Regions from separate parts of the Bradyrhizobium sp. MI1.11 genome, predicted to be linked through region 1. Evidence: predicted binding sites of a transcription regulator. Region 1 holds the regulator's gene; the other holds the start of a gene.
What was found. The regulator LexA, encoded in region 1, represses DNA repair genes until DNA is damaged. The targets are predictions, from matches to a motif close to TGTTCNNNNTGTGTTCNG.

Region 1 (5,265 bases):
CGGCGGTGCATGTGACCTCGCCGCGTGACGTCGGGAACGCATTGAAGGCATTGGGCATTTGACGAGGAGTCGGTGTCGCGAAACCCACGGCGGCACCGCCCGCCGGGACCAATTTTGAGAAATTGAGGAACCCGATCACTTTGTGCATTTTTGTACAGAGTTCCGGGAACGGAATACCGCCTTCCGGACTCTTAGAGTCCGTTGGGACTTCTACGGACGGATGCATCATCGTGCTGGGCAAAACCTACCTCACCAAGCAGGCCTCTCTTCTTCTTGAATTCGCCAGGACAACTTCAGATTCGGACCTTTCCGCCAAGCTTGTGAGCAAGGCCGCCGACCTGAAATCCCAGGCCGATCCGCTGCCCGACAAAGACCAGGGAGCCAAGGCGCCCGACGTAACTCCCGGGCAGGCAGGGAGCTGATCGATGCAGCCCGGGGCGCTCGTCGTTCTCGCCTTGCCGTGATTTTCCTTGCCGTGATTTTCGTCGCTTCCATGGCCGCTCTCCTGCCGATTTGTCAGGTTCTTCGCATCATGCCGCGACGCGCTTGATCCTGCCTTCCGGAACAATGTGAAGCGGCGGGATGACTGTGCCCGCTCAGCGGTTTTTGCCTCTGCGCCCGCGCTCGGCTAGAAGACGTGCGGAACATTCGCCCGAACGTGCCGAGCAGGAGTTTTCGCCGTGGCCTTGATGCCGGTTTCCGACGCGCTTGCCGCGGTGCTGGCGGGTGCAGAGCCGCTGCCGGAAGAAATGATTTCCCTCGACGAGGCCCATCATCGCGTGCTCGCGCGTGACCTCGCGGCGCGGCGCACGCAGCCGCCGCAGGCGATGTCGGCGATGGACGGCTACGCGGTGCGCGCGGCCGATGCCGCGACGATCGATTCGGAGCTCACCGTGGTCGGCGAAGTCGCGGCGGGCCGACCGTTCGCCGGGACGATCGGCGCCGGCGAGGCCGTACGGATCTTCACCGGCGGCGTCGTTCCCGGTGGCGCGGACGCCGTCGTGATCCAGGAGGACACGGTCGCCGCCGGCAAGCGGATCATGATCAAGGAAGCCGCGATCGCCGGTCGGCACATCCGCCCCGCCGGCGTCGATTTCCGCGAGGGTGACGTGCTCCTGCGCAAGGGAAGCCGTGTCACCGAGCGCGACCTCGCGCTCGCTGCCGGGATGAATCATCCGCACCTTGTCGTTTTCAGGCGTCCAAAGGTCGCGATTCTCGCCACCGGCGACGAGCTGGTGATGCCAGGCACCACGCCAGGCCACGGCCAGATCGTCTATTCCAACGGCTACGCCCTGCACGCGCTCGCCCGCAGCGAAGGCGCCGAGACGATCGACCTCGGTATTGCCGCCGACACGCTGGAGGCGACCACCGCCGGCATCCGCCGCGCCCGCGAGAGCGGCGCCGACATCCTGATCACGACCGGCGGCGCATCGGTCGGCGACCACGATCTGGTCCAGCAGGCACTGCGGGACGAAGGCATCGCGATGGCGTTCTGGAAGATCGCGATGCGGCCAGGCAAGCCGATGATGCACGGGCGACTCGGCGCAATGGGTGTGATCGGCCTGCCGGGCAATCCCGTGTCGTCCTACGTGTGCGCTTTCCTGTTCATGGTGCCGCTGATTCGCGCCCTGTCGGGCCGTTCAGTGATTCACCATCGCCGCGAACGCGCCGTGCTCGGCCGCGGCGTCGGCGCCAACGACCAGCGCGAGGACTATCTGCGCGCGCATCTGGAGGAGCGTGACGACGGCACACGCGTCGTTCTTCCCGTCAATCATCAGGACTCTTCGCTGCTTGCGAATCTCGCTGCAGCACAGGTACTTCTCGTGCGCGCACCATTCGCGCCGAAGGCCGAAGCCGGCACGGCTTGCGAAGTGTTGCGGCTCCCCGTCTGAGCACCCCGCAACGCGCGTTCCGCGAAGTTTGCTCTGTTCACGGTAAATTAAGCAGTTGCGGAACATGTATCGAACATATAGTGTCCGTTCATGATTTGTTTCGAGCATGTAGCGGCTTATTGCCGAATTCTGCGTCTCGGAATCGGACGACATCAACCGGGGGACTTTGGTCGAGATGTTAACGCGCAAACAATACGAGCTTCTGCGGTTCATCAGTGAACGTCTGAAGGAAAGCGGCGTGCCGCCCTCCTTCGACGAGATGAAGGATGCGCTCGATCTGCGCTCGAAGTCGGGCATCCATCGCCTGATCACGGCGCTCGAGGAGCGTGGCTTCATCCGACGCCTGCCCAACCGCGCCCGTGCGATTGAAGTCATCAAGCTGCCGGAGCTCCAGGCAGCCGCCGGCAGCCGCCGCGGCTTCACCCCCAGCGTCATCGAGGGCAATCTCGGCAAGGTGCGTGCGGGCTCCAGCCTGCCCGCGGACGAGGGCGAACGCCCCGTGGCGGTACCGGTGATGGGCCGCATCGCGGCCGGCACGCCGATCGAGGCGTTGCAGACACGCAGCCACACCATCAGCGTACCGCCCGACATGCTCGGCTCGGGCGAACATTACGCGCTGGAAGTGCGCGGTGATTCCATGGTTGATGCCGGCATCCTTGACGGCGACATGGCGCTGATTCAGCGCAACGAGAGCGCCGATACCGGCGACATCGTGGTGGCGCTGATCGACGACGAGGAAGCGACGCTGAAGCGCTTCCGCCGTCGCGGCGCCTCGATCGCGCTCGAGCCCGCCAACGCTGCCTATGAGGTCCGCATCCTGCCGCCCAATCGGGTGAAGATTCAGGGCAAGCTGATCGGGCTTTACCGGAAGTACTGATACCGGACGTACTTGATACCTGGAGAAGTTGGCGCCTCGCGCGCTTCCGATCGGCATCGCCGGTCAGAGATTGGAGCGGATCATCGTCCGCTCCGGCTGGATAGTCTTTCTGGTTCTGCACAGACTATCCGGCCCCTCCTCCGGCGCTGGCTACTCGCGACGCCCAAGAAGCAGCACCGAAACAGCACCGCTTCGCGGCTCGAGTGTGCGAGGAAACAGCGAGCAGCGATCGAGGTCGTTGCACCAGCCGGCAATATTCGCGCATGCGCCTCCCGAATGCATCGCAACTCTCTTTGTTCCTATTGAATTCGGGAAAGATAATGTGATCGCGGCTTGCGGAAACCAGCCGCAGATTTGCCCACAACCGAGCAGAGCTTTCGTGCTTCAACTCTGATAGAGGCCTGCGCCTCGATAAGAGACGTGGGTTGCTATCCCAGCATGAGGAGCACCCGATGTGTGACTACAGCCTGCATGCCGTCGCGTCGCGCCCCGCCGAAGTCGGCGAGACGATCGTCACGACAAATTTCCGCGGCACCTCGACGCGCGGCTTCGCCTCCGCAGCCGATCCGTCTGTTGCCGTCTGCCTGCTGCCGGGAACGGAGCTCGCCTTCGCAGACGACGTCCGCTACGACAATCGCTGGATCTGGACGCGGACCATCAATTCCCGCGTGGGCAAGTTCGGCAAGATCGATCCGCACGTTCCCGACCGCCATCATGACGCGATCGAATTCCCCGACGGCAAATTTGTGCTGGTGACGCAGCTCGTCGAAGGCCAGCGCGCGACCGTGCTGCAACTGCCTGTGACCCAGTCGGTCATCGAGCGCGAGCACAAGGCGCAGATCATCGCCGACAGGCAGCCGACCGTCACGCACCTGCCGATCGGCTGAAACAGCCGCCCTCCGGCTACGAGGTCGGAGGTCAGGATTGAATTGCCATCGCCGGCCGTGGCCGGCGAGATGGTGTGGTTTGCGCCAGCGAATCCGAGCGGACGCACCGACCCGCTGCGTTGCTCCGCACCATCAGATCAATCGTCGGCCTGCAAGTCGGTCTCCGCCGGCGTTGCGTCCTTGATGCGGGGCGCGGTCGCCTTCGGCGCAAGGCTGCCGTCGAAATCACCCTCGCCGGCGCCGACCGGCAACCAGGGGCGGCTCGTGCCTCTCGCCCTCACCACCTGAACCACAAATCCGTCACCACGCTGCGTCAGCGCCAGTGCGCTCTGGCTGGCGAGCCGCTGCCGATCGACCACCATCGCCGCGCAATCGGGCGGCGCGGGACGCGTCGTCACCACCAGCGCGGCCCGACTGCAATCGTCGGCGAGAGCGTCGACCCGCAGTGCCAGCGCGACCAGCCTCCCGTCGATCAGTGGCGTCACGCAGCCGGATTCGTCACAGGACACGCCATCAGCCAGCGAGGCTCTGCCGGCATCGCGCGGATCGGCGTCGGCAGCGAGCCATTCCTTGAGCAGAAAGCTGTCCTTGCTGGTCCTGATCAGGTGCAGATATCCGTCCTTGCCCCGCACCGCGACGCTCGCGCCATCCCCGGCGATCAGGATGTCGGGCTGCCGCGCCGACAGTCCCCACAGGATCGCTGCCAGCAGCACCAGGGCGCCGGACCAGCGCAGCGGCGTCCGCAACAAGCCCAGCACGATGATTCCCAGGCTCGCCGCGATCAGCGGCCCGATCCCGAACGCCGCGATGCGGCCGACGGCACCCGGCAATGCTGCGACCCAGCGCGAGACCGCGACCATCCAGTCGATGCCGATCCCCATCAGCCACCAGAACACGCTGTCCAGCCCGAACGGTGCAGCAAGCAGCCCCAACAGCCCCGCCGGCATCACCAGCGCCGAGACCACCGGCATCGCGCCGAGATTGGCGAGCACGCCGAACGGCGTGACACGGTGGAAGTGGAAAGCGGCGTAGGGTGTGGTCGCAAGTCCCGCAATCAGCGAAGCCATGAACAGCATCGCGATCTCGCGGCCGCCCCACATCGCAATGCGTGCAGTCGCCGAATGGTCCGGCGAGGCAAACAAATTCGGCATGCCGATCTGCACCAGCGCCACCAGCCCGAGCGTTGCTGCAAACGACATCTGGAAGCTCGGATGCACCAGCGCTTCCGGCGCGACCGCGAGCACGATCAGCGCGGCGACAGCAAGCGTGCGGAAGGTGATGGCGCGGCGATCGACCATCACCGCGATCAGCACTACCGCGGTCATGAAGAACGACCTTTGCGTCGCGACCTCCGCGCCTGACAGCAGCAGGTAGAACGCAGCGGCGACCAGCGCGGCGGCGGCCGACCATTTCTTGATGGCGAAGCCGGCCGCCAGTCTGGGGATCAGAGCGAGCAGCGCGCGCACCGCGAAGAACACGACACCGGCAACGACCGCCATGTGATAACCGGAGATCGAGAGCACGTGGCCGAGGCCGGAGATGAACATCGCGTCGTTGACGGGCGTGGTGATCGCATCGCGCCGCCCGGTGAGCAGCGCGGTCGCGATCG
Region 2 (5,265 bases), on a different contig from region 1:
AAACAACGAACCCGTGTTCGCAAACCCTCTGGCAAGCATCTCCAAGAACCGCATCTCGGTCGCACCGAGTCCCGTCGAAGGCGACGGGAGTTCTGCTAAGAGATCGAGCAAGGCCGGGCGCAGCATCAGCAATGCACTGAGATCCTGGTGAAGGAGATCGACGCCTCAGGGGTCATTGCGCGGTAGGCCGACCACGCCAACCGGGCAGTCTCGAACTCTTGGGCCCTAATAGGCAGGACATGAATGTGCGGCTCGGATGCAGCGAGATCCTCACCGCGTTCCGTCGTCAGCTCGGATGCCACAAGTCGAAGCCTAAGCTTTCGCACCAGCGAGGAGCAGGAGCTGAGATGGTCCAGGAGGCAGACGAGCTGCAATTGATCCCGGGGAGCTGGGTCGAACCAAAGTTCAACCACGTCATATTGCTCGCAGAAGTCCGCAAGGGACAAGTCTTTGCGGTCCTTGATGCCCTTGGGCCACCGGATGCCCCAATCAGACCAATGATCACCCGGCCCGAGATTCGCCGAACGCGCCGCGAAATAGGCTGCGAGCTTTTCGGGCGAGGGCAGCGGTCCCCACTCAAAATGAAACGAGGATGAGATGACAAGCTCCGCCAACCCGGATCGTGCGAGCTCGCCTCCGGACGAACTGGTCAAGATCAGACGCTTCATCGCACCACCTGATCAACGCAACGCAAAACGAAACAGGCGCCGAAGACGTCGGCAACTCAACGTCCTCAGCGCCCGCTCCTCGCGAAAAACTCTACGCCTTGAGGCTTACTCGTCGGCCGGCTCCTCGCCGTCGACGTCCCGCTCGGGGCTGCCGGCGAGAATCTGCTCGGCGATCAGGCCGGAGTTCTGGCGGATCGAGGTCTCGATCTTGGCGGTGATGTCGGGGTTGGCCTTCAGGAACGCTTTCGAATTCTCGCGGCCCTGGCCAAGACGCTGGCTGTCATAGGAGAACCAGGCACCGGATTTCTCGACGATGCCGGCCTTGACGCCGAGATCGAGGATCTCGCCCATCTTGGAGACGCCCTCCCCGTACATGATGTCGAACTCGACCTGCTTGAACGGCGGCGCCAGCTTGTTCTTGACGACCTTGACGCGGGTGGTGTTGCCGACCACTTCGTCGCGCTCCTTGATCGCGCCGATGCGGCGGATGTCGAGGCGGACGGAGGCATAGAATTTCAGCGCGTTGCCACCCGTGGTGGTTTCCGGCGAGCCGTACATCACACCGATCTTCATGCGGATCTGGTTGATGAAGATCACCATGGTATTGGACTTGTTGATGGACGCCGTCAGCTTGCGCAGCGCCTGGCTCATCAGACGAGCCTGCAGACCCGGCAGCGCATCGCCCATCTCACCCTCGAGCTCGGCCTTCGGCACCAGCGCCGCGACCGAATCGATCACCAGCACGTCGACCGCGCCGGAACGCACCAGCGTGTCGCAGATTTCCAGCGCCTGCTCGCCGGTGTCCGGCTGGGAGATCAGGAGCTCGTCGATGTTCACGCCCAGCTTGCGCGCATAGACCGGGTCGAGCGCGTGCTCGGCGTCGATGAAGGCGCAGATGCCGCCCTTCTTCTGCCCTTCCGCCACCGTGTGCAGCGCCAGCGTGGTCTTGCCCGAGGATTCCGGCCCGTAGATCTCCACGACACGCCCCTTCGGCAGGCCGCCGATCCCGAGCGCGATATCGAGCCCGAGCGAGCCCGAGGAGACCGCCTCGACATCCATCGAACGGTCGTTCTTGCCGAGCTTCATCACCGAGCCCTTGCCGAACTGCCGCTCGATCTGGGAGAGCGCGGCGGCCAGAGCTTTACTCTTGTCCATGGAAGATCCTTCGACGATACGCAGGGCAGTGGTGGACATTGGGTCGTGCTCCTTATGGCGAGGATTCGCTAGAGGGACAAACGGCTGGCGGGCGGCGATAAAATCAATGTACCCTATTTGTTCTAGGTTCGCAATATGTTCTTTTGGGAATTTGCACGCTCTGGCTGACGCGCATCAAAGACCGATGACCCGCACGCCGTCAGAATTCCGCAATCCTGCGGCACCGAACCTTTTCGCGGTCTGCGGCCTTCTCTGGGATGGGACTCTTGCATGGGAGTCTTGCATCGGACTCTTGGACGGGACCGCAACTCTGGGGACCTCAGTCATGACGAACAACACGCATCACGATACGAGCCGGCGCAATCCACTGCTGGAGGCGGCGCAGGAGGAGATGCGCAAGTTCGAGCGCAAGGAAAACGAGTTCCGCAAGAAGGACCGCGAAGAGCGTGCCGCCGAACTCCATTTGCCGCTGGACGCGATCAAGGTTCACTAAGGCCGCCGCGACGAGTGCTTAGGAGCTGACGAGGCCTGCCGACTCGGCAGGCGGTGACGGTGTTCGCCAGCGGAACGCGTTCGCGACGATGCCCGAACGACCATGATTGATCTCAAGGAGATCGGCACGGAATGGGGATTGGCGTGGCCGCGGAGGCGAATCCGAGCCGAGAAGGTATCTAAATACTACCAATAACCCATTGATTGAGCGACGGAATTTTCCTGCAGGCTACTGTGCATGGGGTTGTTTTCGTGTTTTTGAAAGGCGCGCATGGGCCTTTCCACCCCCGGAGCCGTCTCCCGGCACCCTGCATTGCCTACAGCAGAACCAGCAACCCGATGCCGATCACAAGCACGACGAAGCCAGCCGCCGTCGCGGCGGCGAATGACCGCTCTACGTTGTCCATGATGCCACCCCGTTGCCGGTGCGCCACGTTTCCCCCATGGCAGCACCGTCGCTGCGAAATCTCGCCTGCGGTTGTGTCCTGAGTTGTGCGAACGGATGTCGAAATTGGGACCGGTGCGGGGCCAGTGTGCGGCCCCCGAGCTCCGGCTTTCGCTGCCACCGTCGGGCCTTGTCAGGCTGTCGTAAGCTGAGCCGGCTAGGGTCGCCTGGCTATGGTGTTGCAGCCCAGCACCTCAGCCTCCAATAACCTTCTCCCCGCTTGGCTCTCCCAAGCGGGGTTTTTTCATGCTGATTTTCATTCGGATTTTCTTGCCGATTTCATGCCGGCCGGCCGGTTTGCGAACCGCCCTCCTCCTGCGTCAGGCGCAGCGAGAAGGCGCGGATCACCGGCGCCGCGAGCAGCACGATCGGCAGCATCGCCGCCCATGCGATCAGCCACGACACCATCCAGTGCGCCAGGAAGTCCAGCGCGTTCCCTGCGGGAAAGCTGGCGATGCCCGCGGCGATCAGCGAGGTCAGTCCGGACTGGATGATTCCGAACACGAAATGAGAATAGCGGCGGGGAATGCCCGGCATGACGCGCCCATGTTGCTGACCGTCATCGGGCCAAGCAAGGCACATGCCGCCGCGGTCCGGAAGGCGCCCTTACCCATCCCAGGAACTCTGTTCTTGGCCGGAGAACCACGGAGAGGCCTCGCGCCGCCGCTGGGCGGCAGCGCGTGCGTCTGCGAGATAGCCGTGAGCTATCCGGGGCTTACCGACAGATTTGGCTTTCCCTGGAATATTATGCCGCCCAGCATGTTCTCAGTGATGGAAGTGAATCATGGGAGAAGGCCATGAATCACAGGGGCGTCGAGTTCACCGTCGCCAAGACGGCACTTCCCGGCATCTGGCAGTGGCAGTTCCGGATCGGCGAGCAGATCAAGACCGGCAGGACCGAGACCAAGATCGATCTGTTGGCGATCCGGCGGGTGCAGCTGCGCATCGATCGGGAGCTGAAGGCGATCGGGCGCAACGCGACCTGAGCGGCCGGACCGAGATCGTCGGCGGCATGGCTTGCAGGGCGCTCGCCGCCCCCACGGGGCTATTCCGTAGCCGCCCGGAATTGATCTGCCGATGGTTTGGGATTGGACTGCCGCGATTATGGCCGTGGGGACGGAGCCATCAGGCGCGATCGGTACGAACCATGCCGCTCTACTTTTTTCGAATCCGGAACGGCAGCTATTCCGGCTGCGCCGACCAGGCGTCGGAATTTGCCGATCGCGATTTGGCCTGGAAGGAGATGACCAGCGTCTGCGCCGACATGGCCGCCGGCATCGCCCGCAAGCTCCAGGAAAATTCCGAATGGAACATGGAGCTGCTGGACGAGGCCAAGGAGCCCGTGTTCCGGATCCGCATCACATCCGAAACCTTCGAATAGGGGCCAGGCCTAATCCGCGCTGGGCAGCCGCCGCATCGTGAATTCGATGTCGCCGCCGGGCAGCTCGCGCCAGGTCTCGACCGCGCTCATATAGCCGGCCTTGGGATAGCGGGCGAAGAAAGCCTGCGCCCTCTCCCGCGCCGCCGCGCGCGGCAGCGTGAAGGTCTCGCGTAGATAGCCGTCGCCGGCCGTCGCGCCGGGCTTGCCGCCCATCGTGCGCCGGCGCGCCATCCGCTCGGCGAGATCCCGCGGACGATCGACCATGTCCCGCCTCCTTTGCGCAATACGCTCTCGCGCAATGTAGGAAGCAGGCCGACCGAAGAGGAGTCCCGGCCGGAGGCATCAACCGCCTCCGATCGGGCAGATGGTCAATTGGCAGACGTGCCGGACTTCTTCTTCGGCGCACCGGTCGCGGCCGAGGCCTTTGGCGCCGCCGACGGCTTCGGCGGGTCGGAGCGCATGCCGCCCCAGGGATCGTTGGAAGCCTTGGAATCCGGAATCTTCTTTAGTGTTTCCTTGTAGGCCTTGTCACGCTCGGCTTCCGCGGCCTTCTCCTCGGGGGTCTTGCCAGGCCCCTCCTGCAGCAAATTGAGATTGGGCATTTGCGCATAGACCGGTCCCGCCAGCACGGTCGGTCCCGCCAGAACAGCCAGCACCGCGGCCATACGGAAAAGCTTCATCATTGACTCCTTGATCATCCATGCGGCGCGGGTCGCCCGCGCCTTGTCACCCCGGCCACAACCGCAAGGGCCGCTCGGGCCGCTAGAGCCGATCCGATTTGCACGATTTCGGCGCGTGGAGCCAGTCGTCCCAGATCGGGCCGCACTTGGTGCACCCGTTCAGCAACAGGCCGAACCCGGCCAGACAAAACATGAGGATATACCGACGCAACATCACCCACCCCATACCCACTCCGTGGCATCATACCGGGCGAAGTCAGGCATTTTCAAGCCGACGGGACCCGCGGCAGGCCGGGTGACTTTGCCGCGCCGGTCTGCGCGGAATGCCGAACATCCGACAATACGGAGGGAACGACAGCAATGCCATCGCAGCCAGAAGCCGAGTTCGGCATCACTGAGGCCCGACGCATCCTCGGCGAGGTCTTTGCGCCCTGGGTCCAGGAT

Region 2: a site for LexA is predicted at 1,931-1,948, ahead of recA (recombinase RecA). Genes of this name have one in related genera too.

The regions. Positions count from the first base shown of each region.
Region 1 is NZ_JBVVPM010000002.1:295,028-300,292, reverse strand. It holds gene AC0L30_RS03325 (HAD family hydrolase) at 1-62, shown strand, start outside; gene AC0L30_RS03320 (hypothetical protein) at 231-422, shown strand; gene AC0L30_RS03315 (molybdopterin molybdotransferase MoeA) at 681-1,892, shown strand; gene lexA (transcriptional repressor LexA) at 2,068-2,769, shown strand; gene AC0L30_RS03305 (hypothetical protein) at 3,222-3,656, shown strand; gene AC0L30_RS03300 (ComEC/Rec2 family competence protein) at 3,794-5,265, opposite strand, start outside.
Region 2 is NZ_JBVVPM010000001.1:336,197-341,461, reverse strand. It holds gene AC0L30_RS01630 (hypothetical protein) at 1-132, opposite strand, end outside; gene recA (recombinase RecA) at 774-1,862, opposite strand; gene AC0L30_RS01620 (hypothetical protein) at 2,149-2,316, shown strand; gene AC0L30_RS01615 (DUF2798 domain-containing protein) at 3,040-3,297, opposite strand; gene AC0L30_RS01610 (hypothetical protein) at 3,558-3,746, shown strand; gene AC0L30_RS01605 (DUF6894 family protein) at 3,908-4,141, shown strand; gene AC0L30_RS01600 (hypothetical protein) at 4,151-4,405, opposite strand; gene AC0L30_RS01595 (hypothetical protein) at 4,510-4,821, opposite strand; gene AC0L30_RS01590 (PaaI family thioesterase) at 5,182-5,265, shown strand, end outside.